2 regions of the Variovorax sp. PEI5 genome follow, and region 1 is predicted to be linked to the other one. Evidence: riboswitches for the same ligand, from Rfam matches in the RefSeq annotation. Region 1 holds a riboswitch; the other holds the start of a gene.
What was found. A riboswitch is a leader RNA that binds a small molecule or an ion and turns the genes downstream of it on or off. The one in region 1 is predicted to bind S-adenosylhomocysteine.
Positions count from the first base shown of each region.

Region 2: it holds a riboswitch for S-adenosylhomocysteine, as region 1 does, so the genes downstream of both, ahcY (adenosylhomocysteinase) here and metH (methionine synthase) in region 1, are expected to answer to the same signal.

Region 1 is NZ_CM155257.1:2,824,081-2,831,032, reverse strand. It holds gene metH (methionine synthase) at 1-2,584, opposite strand, end outside; S-adenosyl-L-homocysteine riboswitch at 2,667-2,748, opposite strand; gene AC1MLT_RS13075 (DUF3830 family protein) at 2,795-3,220, opposite strand; gene AC1MLT_RS13070 (amidohydrolase family protein) at 3,279-4,799, opposite strand; gene AC1MLT_RS13065 (ABC transporter substrate-binding protein) at 4,796-5,842, opposite strand; gene AC1MLT_RS13060 (ABC transporter permease) at 5,907-6,689, opposite strand; gene AC1MLT_RS13055 (ABC transporter ATP-binding protein) at 6,686-6,952, opposite strand, start outside.
Region 2 is NZ_CM155257.1:2,223,546-2,230,497, reverse strand. It holds gene AC1MLT_RS10315 (ArnT family glycosyltransferase) at 1-651, opposite strand, end outside; gene AC1MLT_RS10310 (peptide chain release factor 3) at 670-2,307, opposite strand; gene AC1MLT_RS10305 (hypothetical protein) at 2,409-2,852, opposite strand; gene AC1MLT_RS10300 (hypothetical protein) at 2,893-3,624, opposite strand; S-adenosyl-L-homocysteine riboswitch at 3,781-3,847, shown strand; gene ahcY (adenosylhomocysteinase) at 3,932-5,407, shown strand; gene AC1MLT_RS10290 (TlyA family RNA methyltransferase) at 5,520-6,338, shown strand; gene metF (methylenetetrahydrofolate reductase [NAD(P)H]) at 6,316-6,952, shown strand, end outside.

The sequences.
Region 1 (6,952 bases):
AGCCGCTGACGCTGGCCGCCGGCGTCATGGCCAGGCTCTCGGTCAGGGTCATGCCGATGTCGGCGCAGCCCATGAGATCGAACATGGCGCGCTTGACGCTGTGGTCGGGACAGGCCGGATAGCCCGGCGCCGGACGGATGCCGCGGTACTTCTCGGCGATCATCTCCTCGTTGCTCAGGCCCTCGCCGGCGGCATAGCCCCAGAGGTCGGTGCGCACGCGATGGTGCAGGGCCTCGGCGAAGGCCTCGGCCAGCCGGTCGGCCAGTGCCTTGAGCATGATGGCCGAGTAGTCGTCGAGATCGTCGACGAAGTACTTCTCCTTCTTCTCCACGCCCAGGCCCGCCGTGACGGCGAACATGCCCACGTAGTCCTTCAGTCCGCTCGAGCGCGGCGCCACGAAGTCGGCCAGGCAGCGGCTCGGGCGCGGCACGCCTTCGATAACCGGCTTCTCGGTCTGCTGGCGCAGGCCGTGCCAGGTCAGCGCGACCTCGTTGCGCGTCTCGTCGGTGTAGAGCGCGATGTCGTCGTCGTCGACGCTGTTGGCCGGCCAGAAGCCGACGACGCCGCTGGCGCTGAGCCAGCGGCCCTCGATCAGGCGCTTGAGCATGCGCTGGCCGTCGGCGTAGACGCGCACGGCCTCGGTGCCGACCACCTCGTCCTTCAGGATGGCCGGGAACGGCCCGGCCAGGTCCCAGGTCTGGAAGAACGGGCCCCAGTCGATGTACTTGGCCAGCTCGGTGAGGTCGAAGTTGCGGAAGACGCGCCGGCCGATGAACTTCGGCACCGGCGGGACATAGCCGCTCCAGTCGATCGGCGTGCGGTTGGCGCGCGCCTTGGCCAGCGGCCACAGCGGCGTCTGCTTCTTGTTCGCGTGCTGCAGGCGCACCTTGTCGTAGTCGACGTTGAGCTCGTCGATGTACTTCGCGGCCTGGTCGGAAAGCAGCGACTGCGCCACGCTGACGCTGCGCGAGGCGTCGGGCACGTAGACCACCGGGCCCTCGTAGTGCGGCGCGATCTTGACGGCCGTGTGCACCCGGCTGGTGGTGGCGCCGCCGATCATCAGCGGGATCTTCCTGATGCGGAAATGGTCGTCGCGCTGCATCTCGCCGGCGACGTACTGCATCTCCTCCAGGCTCGGCGTGATGAGGCCGGAGAGGCCGACGATGTCCGCCCCCTCGACCTTGGCGCGCGCCAGGATCTCGTGGCAGGGCACCATCACGCCCATGTTCACGACCTCGAAGTTGTTGCACTGCAGGACCACCGTGACGATGTTCTTGCCGATGTCGTGGACGTCGCCCTTGACGGTGGCGATGACGATCTTGCCCTTGGTGCGCACGTCGCGGCCGGCGGCCTCGTCGCGCAGCTTCTCCTCCTCGATGTAGGGCAGCAGGTGGGCCACGGCCTGCTTCATGACCCGGGCCGACTTCACCACCTGGGGCAGGAACATCTTGCCGGCGCCGAACAGGTCGCCCACCACGTTCATGCCGTCCATGAGCGGGCCCTCGATGACGTGCAGCGGACGCCCGCCCCCGGCCAGGATGCCGCGATACGCCTCCTCGGTGTCCTCGACGATGAACTCGGTGATGCCATGGACCAGCGCGTGGCTGAGCCGGTCGCCCACGCTCACCGGCGCCTCGGGCGTGCCGCGCCAGTCGTTGCGCCGGCTCTCGTCCTTGGCACCGCTCTTGGCGGTCTCGGCCACCTCGACCAGGCGCTCGCCGGCATCGGCTCGGCGGTTGAGGATGACGTCCTCGACCCGCTCGCGCAGCACCGGCTCCAGGTCGTCGTAGACGCCCACCATGCCGGCGTTGACGATGCCCATGTCCATGCCGGCCTTGATGGCGTGATACAGGAACACGGTGTGGATCGCCTCGCGCACGGGATCGTTGCCACGAAAGCTGAAGCTGACGTTGCTGACGCCGCCCGAGACCTTGGCGCCGGGCAGGTTCTGCTTGATCCAGCGCGTGGCCTCGATGAAGTCGACCGCATAGTTGTCGTGCTCCTCGATGCCGGTGGCGACGGCGAAGATGTTGGGGTCGAAGATGATGTCCTCGGCCGGGAAGCCGATCTCGTCGACCAGGATGCGATAGGCGCGCTCGCAGATCTCGACCTTGCGCTCGTAGGTGTCGGCCTGGCCCTTCTCGTCGAAGGCCATCACGACCGCCGCGGCGCCATAGCGGCGCAGCAGCCGCGCCTGGTGGCGGAACTGGTCCTCGCCCTCCTTCATGCTGATCGAGTTGACGATGCCCTTGCCCTGGATGCAGCGCAGGCCGGCCTCGATGACCTCCCACTTGGAGCTGTCCACCATGATCGGCACGCGCGCGATGTCGGGCTCCGAGGCGATCAGGTTCAGGAAGCGCACCATCGCGGCCTTGCTGTCGAGCATGGCCTCGTCCATGTTGATGTCGATCACCTGGGCCCCGTTCTCCACCTGCTGGCGCGCGACGGCCAGGGCCTCCTCGAACTGGCCGTTCAGGATCATGCGCGCGAAGGCCTTGGAGCCGGTGACGTTGGTGCGCTCGCCGATGTTGACGAACAAGGTTCCCTCGCCGATCTGCACGGGTTCGAGACCCGACAGCTTCATCGCCGGGACGGCGGCGGTGGATGTGGCGGCGGAAGTGGCGGGGCTGGAGGACGACGGCATGGACTCACCTGGTTCGCGGAGGTTCAGGCGAGCGTCGTTGCAGGGGGGAACACGCCCGAGCCTGGCGGGGCGCGACGCGCTCCGCTGCAACGCTCCTCGGGGAGGCGCGATTTTAGGCGCATCGGCCCGGCCGACGCGCCGTGGGGCCGGTCAGGCGAGTTCGAACAGCACGTCCTGGGCGCCCTGCCACAGCACCCGCTCGCCGAGCGCGCGCAGCTGCTCGCGCCCCTCGACGATGGTGAGGAAATGGTTGCCGGCGAGCTGGCCCATCTTGCTGGAGAAGCTGCAGGCGCCATAGGCCAGGATGATCTCGGTCTCGCTGTAGCCGCCCGGATAGAACAGGATGTCGCCCACCGACGGGTGGCTGGTGTGGTTCTCGAAGCCGACCGGCGCGCCGTCGGCCTCCAGCCTGAACTCGCCCAGCGGCACCCAGCAGCCCTCGCCGCTCCAGCGCACGTGGATCAACTGCTGGCGGTAGGGCAGCAGCGAGAGGAACGCCGCCACGGTGCGCGGCGCGTCGGGATGGGTCAGGGCGATGAATTCGAGGCCGCCGGCGGTGATCTTGAGTCGGGTCATGGGGTCGATGGAGAGGAAAAAGGTCGGTCGGGAAGGACGGAGGACGGGGCGACGGGGTTCAGCCGCAGCAGCCGCCGAACAGGCCACGACGATAGAACGGCGCCAGGTCGTCGGCCAGCGCCCGGACATCCTCGCGCCAGGCGGCGTGGGCCGGATCGGCGGCCAGGGCGTGGCGGGTGCGCGCCAGCAGCTCGGCCTTCAGGGCCGGCTCGTCGATGCCCAGCACCCGGCCATGCTCGACGATCGCGCGCCCGCCGGCCAGCACCCGCGCGATGTGCGCGCCGTGGGCGCGTGCCAGCAGCAGGTCCAGCGGGTCGGTGTCGGCGAACAGGGCATCGTCGTCGAGCGCGTCCCAGTCCAGCAGCACGATGTCCGCCGGCTCGCCGGGCGCGATGCGGCCCTGCCCGCGCGCGGCCGCTCCGGCCACGCTGCGCGGCCCGTGACCGGCGCCGAAGGCCCACAGCTGGCGCGGCGTCATCGTGGTGTCGTAGCCCCAGCCGCGATGCAGCGCGAAGGCCAGCCGCAGCTCGCGCAGCGCGTCGTCGTCCTCGTCGAGGGCCAGGCCGTCGAGCCCCATGGCGACGCGGCAGCCCTGCCGCAGCATCTCCGGCAGCGGCGCGATGCCGGACTTCAGACCCAGGTTGGAACTGGTGTTGACCGCCAGCGTGACGCCGCGTTCGGCCAACAGCGCCAGTTCGTCCGGCCGCGCCCAGGTGCAGTGCGCCAGCGTGAGGCGCGGGCTCAGCAGGCCGATGTCGTCGAGGAAGCGGACGACGCCCCCGGGATGCGCGGCATCGGCCCAGTCGCGCTGGTAGCGCGTCTCCAGCAGGTGCATGTGCACGGGCCGCCCGGTGTCGGCCGAGGCCCGCGCGATGGCTTCGAGCAGCGGCGTGCTGCACCATTGCACCGCCGTCGGCCCGTACTGGACGGTGACGTGGTGGGCATGGCCCTCTTCCGCCACCATGGCGCAGACCTCGTCCACGAGCGCGAGCTGCGCGGCCGGCGCGACCGGCGGTGCCGCCAGCCGCTTGGCCACGGCGTCGCGGATGCCCGGCCTGAGCGCCGCCAGCACGGCCGCGTCGTCCGCGTAGCCGATGCCGTGGCGGTCGCGCATCGACACCGCGAAGCCGATGCGCACGCCGACGTCGCCTGCCGCGCGGGCCACGGCGCGGGCCTCGTCGACATAGGGCATGCCGCCCTGCACGCGCGTGTAATGGACCATCAGGTGCGTCACGCCATGGCGCGCCGAACGCGCGAAGGACGTGGCCGCGCACAGGTACGGATCCATGCCCGGCACCACGCCCAGGAACGGCAGCCAGCCCTCCAGCGGCTGGCCGAAGGCACCGAGCGTGGCGCTGCGGAAGGTGCGCGCGTGGTCGTGCGCGTTGGCCAGCGCGGGCAGCGCCAGCAGGCGACGCCCGGTCGCGGCATGGCCGAGCGCGTCGAGCGTGGCGATGCGCCCGTCCGGCGCGATGCGGATGCGCACGTCGGCGCGGGCCGGCTCGGCCCCGGGATCGGCCAGGGCCCAGGCGCAGTCGATGTCGGCGGCGATCGCTGTGGTCGCGGCGGGCGCGGTCATTTCATCGCCATCCGGCGCTCGGCGACGGGGGGCAGGAAGCGGCGGTCGAACACCTCGGCGGCGGTCGGCACGCGCGGCATCTCGAAGGCCTGCTGCAGCTGCAGGAACGAGCGCGCGAAGCGGGCGTCGGCGACATCGCCCAGGCCGTCGGCGGCGACCTCGGGCGTCAGCATGACGGTCTTGAGCGCGTACGTCAGCCGGCGCTTCTCGATCGCCTGGTTGAGCAGCGGTTCGCGCTTCATGAGGGCCGCGATGGCCGCGTCGGGATCGGCCACGGTGTCGCGCACCGCCTTGTTGATGGCGCGCACCAGGCCGGCGACGGCCTGCGGGTTGTCGCGCGCGAGCTGCTGCGAGACCATCACGCCGTTGCCATAGAGCTCCACGCCGTGGTCGGCGTAATGGAACCAGCGGATGTCCTTGTCGGGGTCGACGCCCTGCGCGACCAGGTTCATGTAGCTGGTGACCGAGAACACCGCCGCGCCATCGACGTGGTCCTTGAGCAGCAGCTGCTCCTGCAGGTTGGGCGCCACGTTGGTCCACTTGACCTTCTGCGCGTCGATGCCCGCGCGCGCCGCCATCACCGGGAACATGCGCGCGGCGGCGCCGCCGGCGGGCGTGCCCAGCGTGCGGCCCTCGAGGTCCTTGAGCGTTCGGATCGGGCCGCCGGCCTTGGCGATCAGCGCGAACGGCGCTCGGTTGTAGAGCATGTAGACCATCACCGGCGCCGCGCCGGGCTTGGCCGAGGCGTTCTGCACGATGGCGTTGACGTCGCCGACGCCGGCCTGGTAGGCGCCGGCCATGATCTTGGTCACGACGGCCGAGGAGCCATCGCCCTGGTCGATGGCGACGGCCAGCTTCTCCTGCGCGAAGTAGCCCTTGTCCTCGGCCAGGTAGTACCAGGCGTGGATGCCCTGGAGCTTCCAGTCGAGCACGAACCTGATCGGCGTGGGCGCCTGCGCGGCGGCGGGGACGACGCCGAGCGTGGCCAGCGCGGCGAGTGTGACGGTGAGGGCCGCGGCCCGGCGGGAGAGACGATGGTGCATGGCGGTTCTTCGCGAGGAGGTCGAGCAAGGGATCAGGGAAGTCGTGGGGGAGATCGTCACGGCGTCAGCCCATCGCCAGGTCGGTCTTGCGCTGCGACCAGCCGGTCACGCGCTGCTCGACCAGCGACGACAGCGCATACAGCACGATGCCCATCGCGGCCAGCAGGAACAGCCCGGCGAACACCATCGGCACGTCGAAGTTGCCGCTGGCGATCATCATCACGGTGCCGATGCCCTTGTTCGAGGCCACCGTCTCGGCCAGCACCGTGCCGACGAAGGACAGCGTGATGGCGATCTTGAGCGAGGCGAAGAGATAGGGCATGGCGCGCGGCAGGCCGACGTTCCACAGGATGTCGCGCTTGCGCGCGCCGAGCACGCGCAGCACGTCCTCCAGCTCCGGCTCGGTGCTGGCCAGTCCGGTCGCCACGTTGACGACCACCGGGAAGATGCTGATCACCATCGACGTCAGGATCGCCGGCACCGTGCCGGCGCCGAACCACACCACGAACAGCGGCACCACGGCCACCTTCGGGATGCTGGAGAAGCCCACCAGCAGCGGATAGGTGACGTCGTAGGCCAGCTTCGAGGAGCCGATGCCCACGCCCACGACGATGCCCGCCAGCACCCCCAGCGCGAAACCCAGGAAGGTCGTGTAGAGCGTCTGCAGCGCGTGCGGCCACAGCAGCGGCATCTTCTCGATCAGCACGGCGGCGATCTGGCTGGGCCGCGGCAGGATCAGGTCGGAGACGCCGAATGCCATGCAGACCAGCTCCCACAGCGCGAAGAAGCCGACGAAGGCGACCACCGACAGCAGGCGCTGGCGCGCGAGCGGGGAGAGCCGGTTCATGCCGCCACCTCGCCGATCCGGGCGACGGCCGCCGTGGCGGACGCCGATGGCGTCGCGTCGCCATCGCGGCGGGCCTCGGCGATGCGCATGCGCAGCTGCTGCACCAGCGCGGCGAACTCGGGCGCGTAGCTGCTCTCGAGCGTGCGCGGCCGGGCGAAGCCGACATCGCGCGTCTCCAGGATGCGGCCGGGGCGCGAGCTCATGACGCAGATGCGGTTGGCCAGGTAGGCCGACTCGCGCAGGTCGTGCGTCACCAGCAGCAC
Region 2 (6,952 bases), 600 kb from region 1:
GGCATGCACGAGATGGGGCAGCACATCGTCGCCCCAGAGCAGCGGCACGGCGAAGAGCAGGTCGAAGTTGTAGGGGAACCAGGGATAGCGCAGCCAGTCGCTGACCACCAGGCGGCCCGTGCGCGCCCATTCGCGGGCGTGCGGCAGGTGATAGGCCAGTTCGTCCCACGCCATCGGCGGCGCCAGCGGCGCCAGCAGCGTGGGCAGGATCAGCAGGGCGACGGCGACGAGGGTCCAGCGCTCGGCGGTGGTGCCGCAGGACCAGGCGTCGCGCCAGCGCCAGCGGCGCGACCCGCCGGGTGGGGCCGCCGGGCCCGGCGGGTGCCGCCCCGCATCCCGCAGCAGCCGCCATGCCCCCAGGCCGACACCGGTCGCGACCAGTGCCAGCACCGGTGCCCGGTCCAGTCGACCGGCGATGCCCAGCACCTGCAGCACGCAGATCCAGATGCCGATTCCCAGCGTCGTCGCGATCGGCCCCGTCAGGTCGCCGATCGGGTGAAGCAATCCGGGCGAGGGCCGGCCCGGTGCGGTGGGCGCCGGCGCCGCGAGGCGCTCGCCCAGCAGCCACCGCCCGATGCCCCAGCAACCGAACAGCCAGGTGCCCAGCAGGGCGTACTGCGCGAGCGCGAAGCCGAGCGGGTGCGATGCCACGGACGGCGGCGTCGGGCGTCAACCCGCGTTCTGCAGCGACAGGCCGGCGTGTTCGCGCAGCGGGTGGAAATGGATCTTGGGAAAGCGTTCCTGCGCCAGCCGGACGTCGTAGGGCGAGGTGCACAGGTAGGCCAGCGTATTGGCCGCATCCAGCGCCATGCGCGCCGGATAGGCGTTGACGAACTCGCGCAGTTCGGCCGGCGTGTCGGCGGTGATCCAGCGCGCGCCGGTGTACTGGCAGCCCTCGAGCCGCACGTCGCAGTCGTACTCGCCCTTCAGGCGGTGCTGCACGACCTCGAACTGCAGCTGGCCGACCGCGCCCAGCAGCATCGGCCCGCCGATCTCGGGGCGGAACACCTGGATCGCGCCTTCCTCGCCGAGCTGCGCCAGGCCCTGCTGCAGCTGCTTGGTGCGCAGCGGGTTCTTCAGGATCACGGTCATGAAGAGTTCCGGCGCGAAGAACGGCAGGCCGGTGAACATCAGGTTGGCGCCGTCGGTGATGGTGTCGCCCAGCTGCACGCCACCGTGCGTGGTGAAGCCCACGATGTCGCCGGCGAAGGCTTCCTCCACCGCCTCGCGGCGCTGGCTCATGAAGGTCACGACGCTGGTCGGACGCAGTTCCTTGGCCGTGCGCTGCACCTTGAGCTTCATGCCCGGCGTGTAGCGGCCCGAGGCCATGCGCACGAAGGCGATGCGGTCGCGGTGCGCCGGGTCCATGTTGGCCTGCACCTTGAAGACGACGCCGGCGAAGTCCTTGTCCTCCGGCCTGATCTCCTTGACCACCGGCTGGCGGTTGACCAGCGTGGTGCTGGTGCGCGACTGTGGCGGGGGCGCGAGGTCGACCAGGGCGTCGAGCACCTCCATGACGCCGAAGTTGTTGACGCCGGAGCCGAAGAACACCGGTGTCTGGCGGCCGGCCAGGAAGGCCTCGCGGTCCCAGGCCGGCGAGGCGCCGGCGGCCAGCTCCATGCTCTGCTCGGCATTCTCGAACTCGGCGCCGAAGCGCCGGATGAGCTCGGCGCGGTCGTCCAGCGCGATGGTCTCGAATTCCTGCGGCAGGCGCTCCTTGCCCGAGTCGAACACCGTCATGGTCTGCGTGCGCAGGTTCATGATGCCGCCGAAGCTCTTGCCCTGGCCCACCGGCCAGGTCATCGGCACGCAGGGCATGCCCAGCTCGCGCTCGATCTCGTCGAGGATGTCCAGCGGCTCGCGGACCTCGCGGTCCATCTTGTTGACGAAGGTGATGATGGGCGTGTCGCGCTGGCGGCAGACCTCGATCAGGCGCCGCGTCTGCGCTTCCACGCCGTTGGCCGCGTCGATCACCATCAGGGCCGAATCGACCGCCGTCAGCACGCGGTAGGTGTCCTCGGAAAAGTCCTTGTGGCCGGGCGTGTCCAGCAGGTTGATGACGTGCTCGCGATAGAGCATCTGCATCACCGACGAGGCCACCGAGATGCCACGCTGCTTCTCGATCTCCATCCAGTCGGAGGTGGCGTGGCGCGTCGCCTTGCGGGCCTTGACCGAGCCGGCGATCTGGATCGCGCCCGAGAACAGCAGCAGCTTCTCCGTCAGCGTGGTCTTGCCGGCGTCGGGGTGGGAGATGATCGCGAAGGTGCGGCGACGCTTGGTTTCTTCGAGGAATTTGTCGTTCGACATCGGGCAGGATTCAAGGGGGGAGGGGGCGGCCGGCACGACGCCGGCGGCGGAGGCGGGCGGGAGGCCGCGATGGCCGCTATTGTCCCTCAGGGCGTGCCGGCTCAGCCGCGCCGGAACTGCTTGCGCAGGAACGGCCGGTGGCGCGCGATGTGCGCCAGCTGCGCCTCGGCGATGGTGCCGCCGAGGTCGACGCCGTCGCCATTGAGCACGTCGTTGGCGAAGTCGAGCGCGCGCGCCACCACCTCGGCCTCGTCGACGCCCTGTTGCGCGGCGAGGTCCAGCGCGACACGCTTCATGGCGCGCTGCGACAGCATCCACATCGCGCCGAAGGAGTCCCAGGCGGCCGCGGCCTCCTTGAAGCGGTCGCGTTCGGCCAGGATCTGGTCGAGCGGCCGGGCCAGGATCTCCTCCAGCTGGCCGAGCCGGTCCATCAGCTGCGCGTTGCGCGCCTCGAGCGCCTGGCGCAACTCGTCCGCGCTGGGCGGCGGCGTGATGGAGCCATCGGGATTGGGCGTGGCGATGTGGAGCGTGTCGGTCAGCGTCATGGCCCTGATTCTCGCGTCGCCGGGGCCGCCTCCACGGTTCTCACATCGGCGGCACGAAGCCGTTGCGGCCGGCCAGCACGCGCACGGCGGTCGGCTGGCCGTTGCGTTCCTGCGCATTGACCAGCACCCGCGCGCCGGGCGTCAGCAGCGCGTCGGTCGCGGGCCGGAAGGTCACGACCGGCACGTCGCGCGGCACGATCACGGTCTTCTCGCCGCCCTTGTAGGCCAGGCGCAGCTGCTGACCGCCACGGCCCGAAGCCGGTGCCGCCGCGAGATCGGCGACGGTGGCGTTGGTCATGGTGCTGCGGGGTTCCAGGTCCCAGGGGAAATGCCCCTCGCCGGTGCCGCGCGCCTCGGCCGGGAACACCAGCACCTCGAGCGCGCGCTGCGTGCCGTCGGGCTGCGGCATGGCGGCGGTGCCGACATAGCTACCCTGCTTGATGTCGGCCAGCCGGATCGGATAGACCTCCGAGACCGGCAGGTCGGCCGCCCGCGCCATGCTCACGACCTCGCCGCCGCGATCCTTGACGATCAGCCGGGTGGCATCGACATAGACGACCGTGCCGCGCACGCGCACCGTGGGCGTCGCCGGGGTCGGGGGCGCCGGGGGCGCGGGCATCGCGCCCATGGGGACGGCCGGTCGGGCGGGCTGGCTCCAGGCCGCCTGCGGCAGGACCAGCAGGCTGGCCACGAGGCCGGCCGCGGCGAGCGGGGCGGCGGCGAACGAACGGAACAGCGGGCGGAGGAGGGCGGTGGTGTGCTTGCGCGTCATGGTGGAAGGCCTTGTCGAAGATTCGACCGCGCCGGGTGCCGCGATGGCCCCGGAACGCGTGTCGGATGCGACTCTAGGAGCGTCGCGACCGTCGCCCATGCAGGGATTCGAGCCGGTCCGGGGCAGGGCGAAACCGGTGCTGGGCTAAAATTCCGCCTCCGAGGAGCGTTGCAGCGCCATCAGGCGTGAGGCTCGGAACACATCGCAACCACGCTCATCCGCTGTCCATCGCGGTGAGTTCCGTCTCCGTCAGACGCACATCCCTCGATCCAGCGGCATCCGCAATCAGCCTTGGAGTGTCTTCCTCATGAGCGCCGTTCTCGAATCCCCGTCTTCCGTCTCCCCCGTGCTGCCCACCGCGGCCGCGTCCGCCCGGGCCGCCGACCAGGCCATCACCGACATCTCGCTCGCCGCCTGGGGCCGCAAGGAGATCCGCATCGCCGAGACCGAGATGCCCGGCCTGATGGCCATCCGCGAGGAATTCTCGGCCGCGCAGCCGCTCAAGGGCGCGCGCATCACCGGTTCGCTGCACATGACCATCCAGACGGCGGTGCTCATCGAGACGCTGCAGGCGCTCGGTGCCCAGGTGCGCTGGGCCTCCTGCAACATCTTCTCGACGCAGGACCACGCCGCCGCCGCCATCGCCGCGGCCGGCACGCCGGTGTTCGCCATCAAGGGCGAGTCGCTGGAGGACTACTGGGACTACACCCACCGCATCTTCGACTTCGGTGCCGAGGGCACGCCGGGCGAAGGCCCCAACATGATCCTGGACGATGGCGGCGACGCCACGCTGCTCATGCACCTGGGCCAGCGCGCCGAGCAGGACCTGTCGCTCATCGACACGCATTCGAGCGAGGAGGAACGCATCCTGTATGCCGCCATCCGCAAGAAGCTGGCCGAGGACCCGACCTGGTACAGCCGCAAGTCGGCCGAGATCATCGGCGTGACCGAGGAGACCACCACCGGCGTGCACCGCCTGAACGACATGTCGGCCAAGGGCCTGCTGAAGTTCCGCGCCATCAACGTCAACGACTCCGTCACCAAGAGCAAGTTCGACAACCTCTATGGCTGCCGCGAATCGCTGGTCGATGGCATCAAGCGCGCGACCGACGTGATGATCGCCGGCAAGGTGGCCGTCGTGGCCGGCTACGGCGACGTGGGCAAGGGCTCGGCGCAGGCGCTGCGCGCCCTCTCGGCCCAGGTCTGGGTGACCGAGATCGACCCCATCAACGCCCTGCAGGCCGCCATGGAAGGCTACAAGGTCGTGACCATGGAGTACGCCGCCGACAAGGCCGACATCTTCGTCACCACCACCGGCAACCGCGACGTCATCCGCCACGAGCACATGGTCGCCATGAAGGACCAGGCCATCGTCTGCAACATCGGCCACTTCGACAACGAGATCGACATCGCGTCGATCGAGAAGTACCAGTGGGAGGAGATCAAGCCGCAGGTCGACCATGTCGAGTTCCCCGACGGCAAGCGCATCATCCTGCTGGCCAAGGGCCGCCTGGTGAACCTGGGCTGCGGCACCGGCCATCCGAGCTTCGTGATGTCGTCGTCCTTCGCCAACCAGACGATCGCGCAGATCGAGCTGTTCACCAAGCCCGATGCCTACGAGTCCGGCAAGGTCTACGTGCTGCCCAAGCACCTCGACGAGAAGGTCGCACGCCTGCACCTGAAGAAGGTCGGCGCGATGCTGACCGAACTCAGCGATGCCCAGGCCGCCTACATCGGCGTGGACAAGGCCGGCCCGTACAAGGCGGACACCTACAGGTACTGAATGGCTCGCCCCCAGTCTTCGCGCACTGCGTGTCGCTTCGCCAACCCCCTGCCGGGGGCGACACCGGCGGCCGGGCGGAACCCGTTCCGCGGTGTTGCTGGCAGGAGCTGTCATGCGCGCTGATCAACTGTTGGTGGAGCGTGGACTGGCGGCGTCGCGGTCGCAGGCCGTGCGGCTGATCGCCGGCGGACTTCGCTGGCGCGACGCCGGCAGCACCGATGCCTGGCGCCCGGTCGGCAAGAACCGCGACGACATCCCCGAGACGGCCGAACTCGACCTGGCCGACGCGGCCGAGTCGCGTTTCGTCTCGCGCGGCGGGCTGAAGCTCGAAGGCGCGCTGGCCACCGCCGGCATCGACGCGCGCGGCCGCCACTGCCTGGACATCGGGCAGTCGACCGGTGGCTTCACCGACTGCCTGCTGCAGCACGGCGCGGCCCATGTGGTGGGCATCGACGTCGGCCACGGCCAGCTGCATGCGCGCATCCGCGAGGACGAGCGCGTCACGGCCATCGAGCGCGTCAATGCGCGCGCCCTGACGCGTGCCGATCTGCCGGAGGACGAACGCGCCGAGTTCGACCTCGTGGTGGGCGACCTGTCGTTCATCTCGCAGACGCTGGTGCTGCCCGCCGTCGTGCCCTTCCTCGCGCCCGGTGGCGACCTGCTGATGCTGGTCAAGCCCCAGTTCGAGCTGCAGCCGGGACAGGTCGGCAAGGGCGGCATCGTGCGCGACGCGGCGCTCTACGCGGTGGTCGAGGCGCGTCTGCGCGAGGCCTGCGCCGCGCTCGGCCTGCGCGTCGCGCGCTGGTTCGACAGTCCGATCGCCGGCGGCGACGGCAACCGCGAGTTCTTCATCCACGCCGTGTCCGCCACCGGGCGCGACGACGGCGTTCCCGACCCAGGAGCCGCGCATGCGCATTCCCCTGAGCTTTGAATTCTTCCCGACCAAGACGCCCGAGGGTGCCGCCAAGCTGCGCGCCGTGCGCCGGCAGCTCTACGCCACGCGGCCCGAGTTCTGCTCGGTGACCTATGGCGCCGGCGGCTCGACGCACGAAGGCACCTTCGCCGCCGTGCGCGAGATCGTCGAGGAGGGCATCCCCGCGGCGAGCCACTTCTCGTGCATCGGCGCCACGCGCGCCACGGTGCGCGCCCAGCTGGCCGAACTGCATGCGATGGGCGTGCGCCGCCTGGTGGCATTGCGCGGCGACCTGCCCAGCGGCTATGGCATCGGCGGCGAATTCCACTACGCGAGCGATCTGGTGACCTTCATCCGCGAAGAGACCGGACGCGACTTCCACATCGAGGTCGCCTGCTACCCCGAGATCCATCCGCAGGCGCGTTCCCCGGAGGCCGACCTGCAGGCCTTCGCGACCAAGGCGCGCGCCGGCGCCGATTCGGCGATCACGCAGTACTTCTTCAGCGCCGAGGCGTATTTCCGCTTCGTCGACGATGCGCGGCGCCTGGGGGTCGACATCCCGATCGTGCCGGGCGTGATGCCCATCACCAGCTCGACCCAGCTGATGCGCTTCTCGGATGCCTGCGGCGCCG